DNA from 2 places in the Spirillospora sp. CA-108201 genome. Region 1 is predicted to be linked to the other one. Evidence: riboswitches for the same ligand, from Rfam matches in the RefSeq annotation. Region 1 holds a riboswitch; the other holds the start of a gene.
The links. A riboswitch is a leader RNA that binds a small molecule or an ion and turns the genes downstream of it on or off. The one in region 1 is predicted to bind S-adenosylmethionine.

Region 1 (6,888 bases):
GCCGACGCCCGCGACGGACGGCCTCGCCGACGACTTCCATTCCGCCGCCGGCCTGAGGCCTCATCGCCCCGACCCATGACTGTGTGAAGTTGTCACTCTCCACAGCAGAGTGCCAATGTTTGTTTAGCACTCTACCCCGTCGAGTGCAAGCGCCGTGCATCCTCGCCCGGCCAAGTTCGATCAACCTGGCCGGACCCGGCCTGACCTGCGCCCGGACGGTCCGAGGTCCGTCCGGCGCGTGTCGCCGCGGTGCACCGCTGGTGGTCGTGTGATGGCCGCCGCGTGCTCGGCACGGGCCGCCATGCTCACCGCGAGGACACCTCCGTTGTTCCGGAGCGCCAGGCAAGCATGGCGGAGGTCGTGGATCGCTCGGCGAGCGGTACGACGAGCCGGGCGGGGTGGCACGGCCGTCCCGTACCGGTCGTACGGCGAGGCCGATCTCGTCCGTTCAGAAGCGAAGCGGCCCCCGTGAGGGCCGCTTCGATCGTTGGAGCGTTCGCGATCAGGCTTGAGCTTCGCCTTTGGGATCACCGTACGGCGGAGGCGCGTCCACGGCCACGCGGTGGCCCGGTGACAGCGGCCCTGAGCGGTGGGAGCGACGCCCGGCGGGCGCCGGCGGGTGCGGAACGACCGCCGGGACGCCGGAGGTCATGGCGAACCATCCGGCGCGAGACGGGCGTTTCGCTCGCTGCCGGGATCGCGCGGGGGGCGCGCATTCATCGTCCGGGTGTCGGGTGCCATTGCATCGGCGGCGGTCCGTGGCGCCTTTTCCGAGGAGCCTTGTTCGTAGCCGGACATTGATGCCGCTTCATTCGATGCGGCGTCGTTTGCGGCGGCCCGGTGCACTGGGGTCACCACGGCCCGATGGGCCGCTTCTGTGGAGTATGGCGAATGGTGAGGATGTTCTTTCGTACCCGGGCAAAGGGCCGCCGCAAACGGGTCCGGACATTGGGCGGCCGCTCCGGCGTCGATGCGTGACCGGGCCGGAGCGGCCGTGGTGCTTCGAGCTCTGTCAGGAGCCGTGGTTCACTTCTTGGTGGACTCCTGCTCGGGGCCCTCGACCGCGTTGATCACGGTGTTGTGCTTCCCGCCGTAGAGGCGGGTGGAGATGGGACCGGTGATCGTCGCGCTGTTGCCGGCGTAGACGTTCGAACGGTGCGACCCGCTGAGGTTCGTGAAGATCGCGTCGCCCGGGCCCTCCTCGCTGTTGACGACGGGGCCGTTCTGGCCGACGGTCGCCTTCTTGACCGCGAAGATCTTCACCGGCTTGGGGTGGTCCCCCGTGGTGGCCAGCCGCTGCCCGGCCTGCGGAGCGTTGGCGTCGGCCTGCTGCTCCGGCGCGGCCTGCTGGGCGTCCTGCTGCGGGGCAGCCTGCTCGGCACCCTGCTCCGGCGCGGCCTGCTGCGCGTCCTGCTGCGGGGCAGCCTGCTCGGCACCCTGCTCCGGCGCGGCCTGCTGCGCGTCCTGCTGCGGGGCAGCCTGCTCGGCACCCTGCTCCGGCGCAGCCTGCTGCTCGCCCTGCTGCGGAGCGGCCTGCTGCGCGTCCTGCTGCGGGGCAGCCTGCTCGGCGTTCTGCTGGGGAGCAGCCTGCTGCTCGCCCTGCTGCGGGGCGGCCTGCTCGGCGCCCTGCTCCGGCGCGGCCTGCAGGGACTCCTGCTGCGGAGCGGCCTCCTGCTTCGGAGCGGCCTGCGCCTGCGGAGCAGCCTGCTGCTCGGCCGCCTGGTGCTCGGCCCCCTTGGCCAGAGCGATCTTGGTGGCCTCCTGCTCGGAGCCCTCGACGCTGGTGACGGCCGTGTTGTGCTTCCCACCGTGGAGCTTGGTGGTGATGTCACCGGTCTTCACCGACTTGTTCCCGATCACCGGCGCCGCCTTGGGCGACTTGGAGATGTCGGTGTAGATCAGGTCGCCCGGGCCCTTCTCGGTGATGTACGAGGGGCCGTTGTGGCCCACGTACGCCTTCTCCACCTTGTAGAAGTTGATGTCGGCCATGGCCGAGGGAGCCGCGAGGACGGCCGCTCCCATCGTTATGCCGGTCACGGCCATCGTGCGCAAAATGCGCTTCATGCCTTTCCTCACTCTCGTATGCCGATCGGCGCCCCACGGAGCGCCACTCCGGGATCAATCTTCCAGGAGGCGGCCACCGAGAAACCCAAGTGGAGGAGAGGTGGTGATCAAGATCAAAGCCGGGAAACTGGCGCTGACCCAAGTTTTATCCATACTCTTTTGGACGGGCGTGAACGAACAGTCACCCAATCCGGCATCCACCAGGGCAATGCCCTTCCAAAGAAGGGGGAATCGGCCAGATGTGAAAGGAAAAGCCCCGGCACGGTGGACGTGCCGGGGCGTGCGGGACGAGACGGGCGTCAGCCGCCCGCCACCGCGGGGATGATGGAGATCTGGGCGCCCTCGGGCGTCGGGGTGTCGAGGCCCTCCGCGAAGCGGACGTCCTCGTCGCCGACGTAGACGTTCACGAAACGGCGGATCTTGCCCGCGTCGTCGAGGATGCGGGCGGATATGCCGGAGTAGCTGGCCTCAAGGTCGGCGACGACCGCGCGCAGGGTCGCGCCCTCGGCCTTCACCTCGGACTCGCCACCGGTGTAGGTCCGCAGGATCGTCGGGATACGGACGGACACGCTGCTCATGCTGCTCCTTCGTTCTCAGGCGAGGCCCGCGGCGCGGAACGCCTCCAGGGACGGGGCGATGTTCGCCGACGGCGCGACGACCGGGGCGACGGCGTCGAGCGTCTTCAGGCCGTCCCCGGAGTTGATGATCACGGTCTCGGCGCCGGGGTCGAGCGCGCCGGCCCCGACCAGCTTGCGGAGGGTCGCGACGGTGACGCCGCCGGCCGTCTCGCCGAAGATGCCCTCGGTGCGGGCCAGGAGCCGGATGCCCTCGACGACCTGCTCGTCGGTGACGTCCTCGACGGCGCCGCCGGTGCGGCGGGCGACGTCCAGGACGTAGGGGCCGTCGGCGGGGTTGCCGATGGCGAGGGACTTGGCGATCGTGTCGGGCTTCACCGGGCGGATGACGTCATGGCCGGCCTTGAACGCGGCGGCGACCGGGTCGCACCCGGCGGCCTGGGCGCCGAAGACGCGGTAGGGCTTGTCCTCGACCAGGCCCAGCTTGATCAGCTCCTGGAACGCCTTGTCGATCTTGGTGAGCTGGGAGCCGGACGCGACCGGCACGACGATCTGGTCCGGCAGCCGCCAGCCGAGCTGCTCGGCGATCTCGTAGCCGAGCGTCTTGGAGCCCTCGGCGTAGTACGGGCGGACGTTGACGTTGACGAACGCCCAGTCCTCCTGCTCGCCGGCGATCTCGGACGCGAGCCGGTTGACGTCGTCGTAGTTGCCGTCGACCGTCACGAACGTCCCGCCGTAGACGGCCGTCGTGATGATCTTCTGGGACTCCAGGTTCGACGGCACGAACACCGCGCTGCGGATCCCGGCGCGGGCCGCCGCCGCGGCGACGGCGTTGGCGAGGTTCCCGGTGGACGGGCAGGCCAGCACCTTGAACCCCAGCTCGCGGGCGGCGGCGAGCGCGACGGCGACGACGCGGTCCTTGAACGAGTGGGTCGGGTTGCCGCTGTCGTCCTTCACCCACAGGCTCTGCAGGCCGAGGCTCTCCGCGAGGTTGTCGGCGCGGACGAGACGGGTCAGGCCCGGCTCGGTGTTCGGCGTGTCGGCGACGCCCGGCGGGACGGGCAGCAGCCCGCGGTACCGCCAGATGTTGCGCGGCCCGGACTCGATGGCCTCCCGTGTGACGCCGTCGAAGTCATAGGCGATCTCCAGGGGGCCGAAACACTCGTCACAGGCGTAGAAGGGTCCGAGATCGCGGGTCGAGCCGCATTCGCGGCAGACGAGAGCGGTAGCCGGTCCGAGGTCCGTGGCAGGCGTGAGTGCCATGAGGGCGAGGCCTTTCTCCCCATCTTCCCTGCGCCACCTTGGTCGCAGGCCGGAGTTGGCACCATCTCCCGGCCGGCCTCGCAGGATCGCGACGCGCCACAGCCGGGTGGTTGCCGGGGCTTCGCAGGGCCGGTCCCTCCACCCCTCTGGATGAGCGGTATTCAGTTGTGCGGAGGCTGAGCTGGAAGACCGGCCCGTCGGCCACTGTGCTCCCAGCACCCCTCTGGATGAGCGGTATGCAGTTGTACTAGCGCGAGCGCTTTGAGCTCGTATGCGTGACTTTACATGAACTGACCGGATGCCAGACAGGTGGGTCCAGCGAGTGAGACGTTACCCGGCGGAGGTCTTGATCACGCGTTGGGTCGGATCGAGGAACACGTGCCGGACGGTCGGGACGCGCTCCCGGAGCCGCCGGTCGATCTCGCCGGCGACGTCCTCGGCCTCGTCGGCGCTGATGTCGTCGGAGAAGTGCACCTTCGCGGCGACGAGGAGCTGCTCGGGGCCGAAGCGCATGGTGAGCAGTTCGTCCACGCCGGTCACTCCGGGCGCGCCGCAGATCCCGGCGCGGATCTCGCGCTGCTCGGCGGGGTCGGCCGCCCGGCCGATGAGCAGGCCCATGCTCTCCCGGCCGATCGAGAAGGCGAGCACGACCAGGAGCACACCGATGAGGGCGGACGCGAGCCCGTCCCAGAACTCCGACCCGGTGGCCTGGCGCATCGCGAGCCCGCCCGCGGCGAGGGCGAGGCCGGCCATCGCCGCGGTGTCCTCGAACAGCGCGGTCTTGAACGTCACGTCGGGCGACTTGCGGACGTGCTCGACCAGGTCGCGGTCGCTCTCGCGCGTCTCCTTCCTGGCCTGGTAGAAGGCGCGGATCCACGACGTCCCCTCCAGCACCGCGCCGAGGCCGAGGACGGCGTAGGCGAGCCACACCGTCGTCCCGCCGCCGCCGTGACCGGTCATGGTCAGGATGCCTTCGAAGATCGAGAACCCGGCGCCGGCCACGAAGATGCCGAACGCGGCGAGCAGCGACCACACGTACCGCTCGTTGCCGTATCCGAAGGGGTGGCGCCGGTCGGGGGGCCGCTCGCTGCGCCGGAGCGAGGTGTAGAGAAAGCCCTGGTTGAGGGTGTCCGCCACCGAGTGCGCGCTCTCCGCGAGCATGGCGCTGGACCCGGCCAGCAGGCCGGCGAACAGCTTGGTGATCGCGAGGATGAGGTTCGCCGCACCGGCGACGAGCACGGTTTTCGTCGTCTCGGACTTGCTCATTGCCGCCGGTTACCCCCTGGGCGGATGACTAATCGGGCGGAACGGGCAGAAGCGCGGGCGATGACGCGGGCGATGACGTCCACCTCGCGGGTCCCTTTGATGCGCCTCGGCCGCAACTGAGACCCTTCCGGTATGAGCCAAGTGCTGGTGGCCTCGAACCGGGGGCCGGTGTCGTTCTCGCTGTCGGACGACGGCGGGCTCACCATGCGGCGCGGGGGCGGCGGACTCGTCTCCGGCCTCGCCTCCGTGACGGGCGCCCCGCGCGACCCGGGACCGCCGCGCCCGGCCGGGACGGGGCGCGAACCGTCCGCCGGCGGCGCGGACGTCCTCTGGGTGTGCGCGAGCCTCGGCGACGCCGACCGCACGGCGGCGCGCAGCTCCCCCGACGGGCGCCTCGACCTCGCCGGCTACGAGACCGGCGGCGCCGCGGTGCGGATGCTCGACATCCCGGCGGCCACGTTCGACCGCGCCTACAACGGCGTCGCCAACTCGACGCTGTGGTTCGTCCACCACCTGCTGTACGACACCCCGCGCAGCCCGCACTTCGACGCCCGCTCCCGGCGCGACTGGCAGTCCTACGAGGCGTACAACGCGGCCTTCGCGGACGCCCTCGCGCGGGACGCCGCCCCGGGCGCGAAGGCCGCGATCCAGGACTACCACCTGTCGCTGGCTCCCCGGATGCTGCGCGACCGGCGTCCCGACCTGAAGATCGTGCACTTCTCCCACACGCCCTGGGCGCCGCCGGAGTACTTCCGGCTGCTCCCGGACGACATCGGCGCCCAGATCCTTCTCGGCATCCTCGGCGCCGACCACGCCGGCTTCCTCACGGAGCGGTGGGCGTCGGCCTTCCTCGACTGCTGCGAGCTGCTGCCGGGCGCCCGCGTCGACCGCGCGGCCCGCACGGTCTCCTGCCCGGGCCACACCACGCGCGTCGGCGTGCACGGCCTCGGCGTGGACGGGACGGCGCTGCGCGAACGCGCCGCCGAGCGGGACGTCGTCGAACGCGCCGCCGCGCTGCGCGAGCAGGTGGGCGACCGCAAGCTCATCGTGCGGGTCGACCGGACGGAGCTGTCCAAGAACATCGTGCGCGGGCTCGCCGCGTACCGGGAGCTGCTCGTCAACCATCCCGAGTGGCGCGGCCGGGTCGTGCACCTCGCGTTCGCCTACCCGTCCCGCTACGACCTGCCCGAGTACCGGGAGTACACCGAGGCGGTCCGGCGCACGGCCGAGCAGATCTCCGACGAGTTCGGCACGGCCGACTGGGACCCGCTGATCCTCCAGCTGAGCGACGACTACCCGCGCTCCCTCGCCGCCTACGGCCTGGCCGACGTCCTGCTCGTCAACCCGATCCGGGACGGCATGAACCTCGTCGCGAAGGAGGGGCCCGTCCTGTCGCGGCACGGCTGCGCGCTCGTGCTGTCACGCGAGGCGGGCGCGGCCGCGGAGCTGTCCGACGACGCGCTGATGGTCAACCCCTACGACGTGTCGCAGACGGCCGAGGCCCTGCGCCAGGCGCTGCTGATGCCGCAGGCCCGGCGGGCCGAACGCTGCGCCCGCCTCGCCGGCGCCGCGACCGCGCTCCCGCCGCAACGCTGGTTCGCCGACCAGCTCGCCGCGCTCGACTGACCGCCACCCGGCGCAGAGCAGAACGCAACGCTCCCTCCAAGGAGCTGGAAACCCCTACACAGAAACCGCCTGACGTCCGTGTCGGAGCTCCCGT
Region 2 (6,888 bases), 3.3 Mb from region 1:
GGCCCGATTCCGCGGGCGCGGGGACGGCGGGCTCGTCCGCCGGCGGCGCTCCCGCGTGTCGGCCGAGGCCGGGGGCGGGGCCGGGGCCGGGGGCGGCGGGGTCGGCCGGGACGGCGGGGGCCACCGGCACCGAGGGGGCGTCGGGCGGCGGCGGAGCCGCGGCGGACGGGGGAGCGGGCGGACCGCTGAGCGTGCGGACCTGCTCGCCCGGCATGGACGCGTCGATGGGCGTGCCCGGGTTGAGGACGAGCGTCCACGAGGCGTCCGGCCAGGCGGTGACCATCTCCAGCAGGCTCGGCATGATGAAGCGCGACGTGCCGATCGCCTCGTTCATCCACTTCAGCGACGTGAAGATCTGGATCGACGTCCGGCCGTGGACCCGCACCGGGCGCCACGGGAACTCCTGGTCGCCGGGGACGATGCCCCACGGGGTCTCGGCGTCCACGGGCACGAGCACCTGGGCGCCGAGGAGGATCTTGAAGAAGGCCTCGGTGTCGCGGCGGCGGGCGGCGTCGAAGAGGCGCTGCTCGATGTCGTTCTGGGGCTCGAAGCGCTCCGTCATCCGCTGGGCGGCGCGCTGGTCGGCCCAGGTGGCGAGGCCGGGGAGCTGCTGCGCGAGGACGGTGCCGCCCGCGGGCGAGCCCGAGTTGATGGCGAGGAGCCAGTCGTGGTCGGGCCAGTAGCGCAGCGCGATGGTGAACGGCAGCGGGATGTGCTCGGTGCCGGGCCCGGACGCCTCGGCCAGGCGCTCCGGCGAGGTGAAGACCGGGACGACGGTGGAGCCGTCGACCTCCCGCGTCTGCCACGGGAAGCCGGGGCGGCCCGGACGCAGCGAGAAGTCCATGTCGTCCGGGACGGGCAGCAGCACGTCGGTGGCCGCCAGCGTCTGCAGGAACAGGTCGTGGTCGTTGGTCGCGGCGGCCCGCAGCAGCTCGCGCTCCACGTCGTTGGCCGGCTGGAACTCCGGCCGCGGCGCCTCGCGGGGCAGGTCGCGGTGCTGGTCGCGCAGCTCCTCCCACGGCGGGGACGAGCGGCCGACCTGCGGGGGGCGGCCGTCGCCGTCGGCGACCTGCCGGACGAACCAGGCCGGCAGCCGCGCCTCGATCGGCAGGACGGCGGGGACGCCGCGCGCGGGCGCGTCGACGGCGAGCCACCAGCGGTCGTTCGGCCAGCTCTCGGCGATGTCGCCGAACCGGACGGTCATGAAGTGCTGGTAGGACGGCCCTAGGCACGCCCGCATCGCCGCCGCCGACGTGTAAACCAGGACGTGGACCCGGCCGTCCTCCTCCTGGGTGGGCCACGACGGCTGCGCCTCCCCCGCGAGGACGCCGTCCACCAGCTCGGGCCGGACGGGGACGACGAGGTCGGCGTCCGACAGGAGGCGGAAGTAGCTCTCCTGGTCGCCGGCCCGTACGGTCTCCTGCAGTCGGTGCTCCAGTTCCGACGTGGGTCGCCACGCGTCGGCCACGGTCGCCACCCCCTGTATCTAGCGTGCTCGTCCCCGCGCGACTGCCTACGCTACATGGGCGAACAGGACCAAAGAGCATAATCATCTGACTGCGCGCGGGAGTTCGCAGGTCAGCGGCTGTCAGCGCGCAGTCAACTCGGCGAGGGCCGTGAGGAGCCGGTCGATGTGCTCCTCGTCCGTCCCGATGCCGATGCTCGCACGGACGGCGCCGCCGTCCTCGCCCAGCAGGTGCCGGACGAGAGGGTGGGCGCAGAACTTTCCGTCGCGCACGCCGATGCCGTGCTCGTCGGACAGCGTAAGCGCCACGTCCCGCGCGTTCCAGCCGTCCACCGCGAACGACACGATTCCGACGCGCGGCGCCCGCTCGCCCCACAGCGTCAGCTCCCTGACGCCGGGGAGCGCCGCCAGACCCGACCGCAGCCGTCCGACCAGCGCTTCCTCGCGGACGGCCAGGTCGTCCCAGACCGGGGACAGCGTCGCGCACGCGGCGGCCAGCGCGAGGGCGCCGAGGACGTTCGGGGAGCCCGCCTCGTGCCGCTGCTCGGCGGAGGGCGCCCACCGGGTCGTCTCCCCGACCGAGGCGCTGGCGCCGCCGCCCCTGAGGTAGGGCTCGGCGGCGCGCAGCCAGTCGGCGCGCCCGGCGAGCACGCCCGCGCCGAACGGCGCGTACAGCTTGTGCCCGGAGAACGCGACGTAGTCGAGGCCCAGCGCGGTCATGTCGAGGGGGCGGTGCGGGACGAGCTGCGCCGCGTCCACCGCGATGCGGGCGCCGTTGCGGTGCGCGACGTTCGCGAGCTCCTCGATCGGCCACAGCTCGCCGGTGACGTTGGACGCGGCGGTGACGACGAGCAGCCGCGACCCGATCGGGCACGCGCGCAGCGCGCGGTCGGCCGCCGCGAGGGCCTCGGCCGGGGTGGCGGGCGCCGGGAGGCGCACGGCGCGCTTCCACGGCAGGAGCGACGCGTGGTGCTCGCTCTCGAAGACGACGACGCTCGTCCCGGCGGGGACGGCGTGCGCGAGCAGGTTCATCGAGTCGGTGGTGTTGCGCGTGAACACCACGGCCGACCGCCGCCACGCGCCGAGGAAGGACCGCACGGTCTCCCGCGCGTCCTCGTAGGCGGACGTCGTGACCTGGGACGCGTACCCCGCGCCGCGGTGGACGCTGCTGTAGTACGGCAGCGCGCGGGCGACGGCCTCCTGCGCCGCCTCCAGACAGGGCGCGCTGGCCGCGTAGTCGAAGTTGGCGTAGGGGACGTGGCGGCCGTCCCGCACCGGAACCGGGACGCCGGCCCCGATGACGCGGGGAAGCGGCCGAACCCGGACCCCCTCGGGGCGCGTCACAGCAGGAGTGATGGGGGAGCGGGCGAGCAGCGTGGGCATGCGTGGACCTTCCGGGTCAGGGACCCCGGGACGTCCGTCGGGATCCGCGCTTGCCGGAACGCGGTTCCGCGTCCGGCCAGGTCCTCACCCAGGGCACCCCATCGCGGACGAAGGGTTGCCGGCCAGCAAGCCGGGGCTTTGCGCTGGCGCTCATGACCTCATGCGGAAGTATATGCGGAGCCGATCGGGGATCAAGGGGAGGGTGCGATGCGGTACCGGGTGGTTCGGACGCTGGCCGGCGGCGCGCTGGTGCTCGGCGCCCTCAGCGGGTGCGGGGCGATGGGCGGCGGAAACTCCGGCCAGGTGTGCGCCGACACGAAGAAGGCGTTCCAGCAGTACGTCACCCAGGTGCGGGGGCTTCCGGCGGCGGAGCCGTCGCCGTGGCGGCAGGCGACCGAGCAGCTCGCCGGGCGCGTCGACGGGCTCGCGAAGCAGGCCGACGACGCCGACCTGGGCAAGGCGCTGAAGGCCGAGGCGGGGCGGCTCCGCGCCGCCGCGACCGGGGTCGGCGACGGCGACGTCTCCCAGCTCGACAGCGTGATCAGGGAGACGCCGGCCGCCATCGGCAAGGCCTGCGACTGACCGGCCGCCCGGGTCCAGGGCCCGTCCCGAAGCGGCCTCGGCCACGTGCGCGAACGCGTGACCTGCCCGGTGCGCCGCGGCCTACCCGCCGGTTCCGGGGCGGCCGAGCGGTCCGTCGCCCGTTCCGCCCCCGGGGCCGCCGGTCCCGCCGTCGCCGTTGCCGTCGCCCCCGTCGCCGCCGCCGGGCTGCTGCGGCGGGATGATGGTCGGCAGGTCGGTGGGGGGCGTCGGGACGTCGGGCCGCTTCGTGGACGGCGGCGGCTCGACCGGGCCGCCCGTGTCCGGCGGCTGGGTGTCGCCCGGGGGGACGTCCTGCGTCGGCCCGCTCCAACCGCCGCCGGGCGTCATCGACGGCTCGCCGAACGACTCCGGCTCGTAGCCCTTGATGTTCACCGCCTCCGACATGTACGAGCGCCACATCTGTGCGGGCAGCTGCCCGCCGTACGCGCCGTAGCCGGGGATGTTCAGCGGTTTGCCGTCGCTGCGGAACATCGAGACCGTCGTCGCCATCTGCGGGATGAAGCCGTTGAACCAGATCGCGCGGCCCGCGTCGGTGGTGCCCGTCTTGCCGGCGACGTCGCGGCCGTCGGGCAGCTGCGCGCCGGTGCCGGTGCCGCCCTGCACGACCTTCTGCATGGCGTAGGTGGCGTCACGGGCGACCTGCTGGCTGAACGCCCGCTCGCCCTTCTCGGTGAAGGTGCGCTTGTGGTTCTCGTTGTCGGTGACGGTCTTCACCACGAACGGCGTCCGGTGCACGCCCTCGGAGGCGAACGTCGAGTACACGCCCGCCTGCTGGACGGGGTGCAGCGACACGATGCCGAGGGGGAAGGTGGCGGCGTCCCGCTGCTCGGGTTTCATCTGCGAGGCGGGGATGCCCATCTTCTCGGCCATCGCGGCGATCTTCTTGTTGCCGATGTCCTGGCCGAGGTTGATGTAGGCCGTGTTGATCGAGTGCTCGGTGGCGGTCACGAGGTTGACCGTTCCGAAGTTCTCGTTGCTGTCGTTGCGGATGGGCGCGCCGTGGAAGTACTGCGGGGAGCTGCCGTCGTAGCTGGTGGACAGCGTCTTGCCGTCGTCCAGCGCGGCCGCCAGCGCGATCGGCTTGAACCCCGACCCGGCCTGCGCCCAGTCGCCGAAGGCGCTGCTCAGCGCCTCCTCCAGGTAGCCGCGGCCGCCGTAGAAGGCGAGCACCTGCCCGGTCTTCGGGTCGACCGACACCGCGCCGGTGCGGATCTTCTTGCTCATCCCGTTCGGGGCGTTGTTCGCGACGGCCTGCTTCATCGCGTCCATCAGCCGCTTGTCGAACGTCGTGGTGATCTTCAGCCCGCTGCGGTTGATCTCGTCCTCGCTGTAGCCGCGGCGCTCGGTGAGCTCCTTCTTGGCCACGTTCACCATGTAGCCGCGCTGGCCCTTGAGGACGTCGGTGATCTTCTCCTTGCCGGGGGCCGGGAAGGTCAGCGAGGCCGCCTCGGACGGGGTGAGCGCCCCGTCCCGGACCATGTTGTTGACGATCGCGCGCCACCGCTGCTCGGAGTAGGCGCGGCGGGAGCCGGTCGGGTCGGAGAAGTTGCTCGGCTGCTGGATCGCGGCGGCGAGGTAGGCGCCCTCCGCGGGCGTCAGCTTCGAGACGTCCTTGTTGTAGTAGGCGTGCGCGGCGGCCTGCACCCCGTAGGCGTCCCGGCCGAAGTAGATGGTGTTGAGGTACTGCTCCAGGATCCAGTCCTTGTCCTTCTCCCGGCCCACCTTCAGGGAGACCATGATCTCCTTGAGCTTCCGGGTGACCGAGCGGTCCTTGCCGATGCCGCCGTAGTAGTTGCGGACCATCTGCTGCGTGATCGTCGAGCCGCCCTGCAGCTGCTTGCCGGTGGCGGTGGACCACAGCGCCCGCGCGGTGCCCTGGACCGACACCCCGGGGTCGTCGTAGAAGCTGCGGTTCTCCGCCGCGATCACCGCGGCCCGGGTGCTCTCGGGGATCTTGTCGAGCTTGACCGCGTCCCGGTTCACACCGGTCTTGGCGATCTGCGTCTTGCCGTCGGAGTAGTAGAACGTCGGCCCCTGCGCGATCGCCTGCTCCTGCGCGGACGGCACCGGCGTGAACAGGTAGGCGACGCCGAACGCGGCGATGCAGAAGCCGATGAAGCCGAGCATCAGGAACAGCGTCCGCCGCAGGAACCGCGCCCTGCGGCTGCGCGGCGGCTTGCCGGGCCCCTTGCCCCTGCCGCTCCCACCGCGCCCGGGCCCGGACCCTGGCGGCGGGCCCCCGGCGCGGGAGCCGCGCTGGGTCGAGTCGAGCTTGGAGGCGGCGGCCATGCTCTTGGTATCTCCGGTCCCCGCCGTCTCGACACCATCAACCGCACTGACATCGCCGGACGCGCCGGCCCCGTCTACCGCGCCACTCCCGACAGAACCGACAACCCCCCCGGTAACACCAGCCTCATCGGACGCACCGCCACCGTCCGCCGGCTCGCCCTTGCCGGCCTCGCCGTTCGACGCGACGTCCGCGTCAGTCGCGACGGCCAGGTCGCGGGCGGTGGCCTGGTCGGTCGGGGTGGCTTGCTCGGACGTGCCGTCTTCGCCGGGCGCGGCCTCATCGCCGGGCGCGGCCTCATCGCTTGGCGCGACGTCCTCGTCGGGCGTGCCGGTCTCGCTGGGGGCGGTCGGCTGGCCGGCGGCGGTCGCTTCGTCGGACGTGCCGACGTCGTCCGAGGGGGTGGTCTCGGTCGAGGGGGCGGCTTCGGCGGGCGCGTCGCCGCCGTCGGCGGTGGAATCCGCGGGGGTGTCGGTGGAGGTCGTGGCGTTATCGGCGCCGACGGCCTTATCCGCGGGCCGCGATTCGGCACGGTCGTCCGCGTCGTCGACCTCTTCGCGATCCTTATCTTCGTTTCGAGATATGTCGCCCTCGTCGACGAATTCGGCGTCCCCGGCGGATTCTCCGGCGGCGGATTCGGCGTCCGCGGTCAGCGTGGCGGTCGCGGGACCGTCCTTGCCGGCCGGCTCCCCGGCCTCGGTTTCGTGCCGGTCCGCCTGGCCCGTCCCGGAGCTTTCCTCGCGCTCCGGGATCTTCTCGCTGTCGCTCACAAGCCCCCCGTGATTAATGCGTTACAGACGATACCTGAGGGATTCCGTGCACCGACCGCCAATGCGCGTCCGCGGTCTCCCAAAGGAGGACGGGCAATCCGCCTCCCCGGTTGTCGTGACGGATGTCGCAGCGGGGGACTTTCGGGAAAAGCCGAGCGGCGGGGACCCGACCGGGTGCCCCGCCGCTCTCGCGCACGGCCGCGCCTCGGTCAGCTCACTTGTAGACCTTCGCGAGGATGTCCACCACGAAGACCAGGGTGTCGTCGCCCTTGATCTTGGGCGGACTGCCCTTCTTGCCGTAGCCCTCGTCCGGCGGCAGGACGAGCAGCACGCGGCTGCCGACCTTCGCGCCGGTGAGCCCCTTGTCGAAGCCCGGAATG

Region 2: linked by a shared signal. The riboswitch ahead of ACQEU6_RS38830 (aminotransferase class V-fold PLP-dependent enzyme) and the one ahead of thrC (threonine synthase) in region 1 are both predicted to bind S-adenosylmethionine.

The regions. Positions count from the first base shown of each region.
Region 1 is NZ_JBNJNE010000001.1:4,804,166-4,811,053, forward strand. It holds gene ACQEU6_RS23120 (hypothetical protein) at 1,027-2,064, opposite strand; gene ACQEU6_RS23125 (MoaD/ThiS family protein) at 2,364-2,642, opposite strand; gene thrC (threonine synthase) at 2,658-3,902, opposite strand; SAM riboswitch class I at 3,919-4,059, opposite strand; gene ACQEU6_RS23135 (cation diffusion facilitator family transporter) at 4,233-5,168, opposite strand; gene ACQEU6_RS23140 (alpha,alpha-trehalose-phosphate synthase (UDP-forming)) at 5,301-6,794, shown strand.
Region 2 is NZ_JBNJNE010000001.1:8,081,247-8,088,134, forward strand. It holds gene ACQEU6_RS38825 (SseB family protein) at 1-1,477, opposite strand, end outside; gene ACQEU6_RS38830 (aminotransferase class V-fold PLP-dependent enzyme) at 1,589-2,848, opposite strand; SAM riboswitch class IV at 2,890-3,006, opposite strand; gene ACQEU6_RS38835 (DUF8711 family protein) at 3,056-3,430, shown strand; gene ACQEU6_RS38840 (transglycosylase domain-containing protein) at 3,512-6,508, opposite strand; gene ACQEU6_RS38845 (FKBP-type peptidyl-prolyl cis-trans isomerase) at 6,723-6,888, opposite strand, start outside.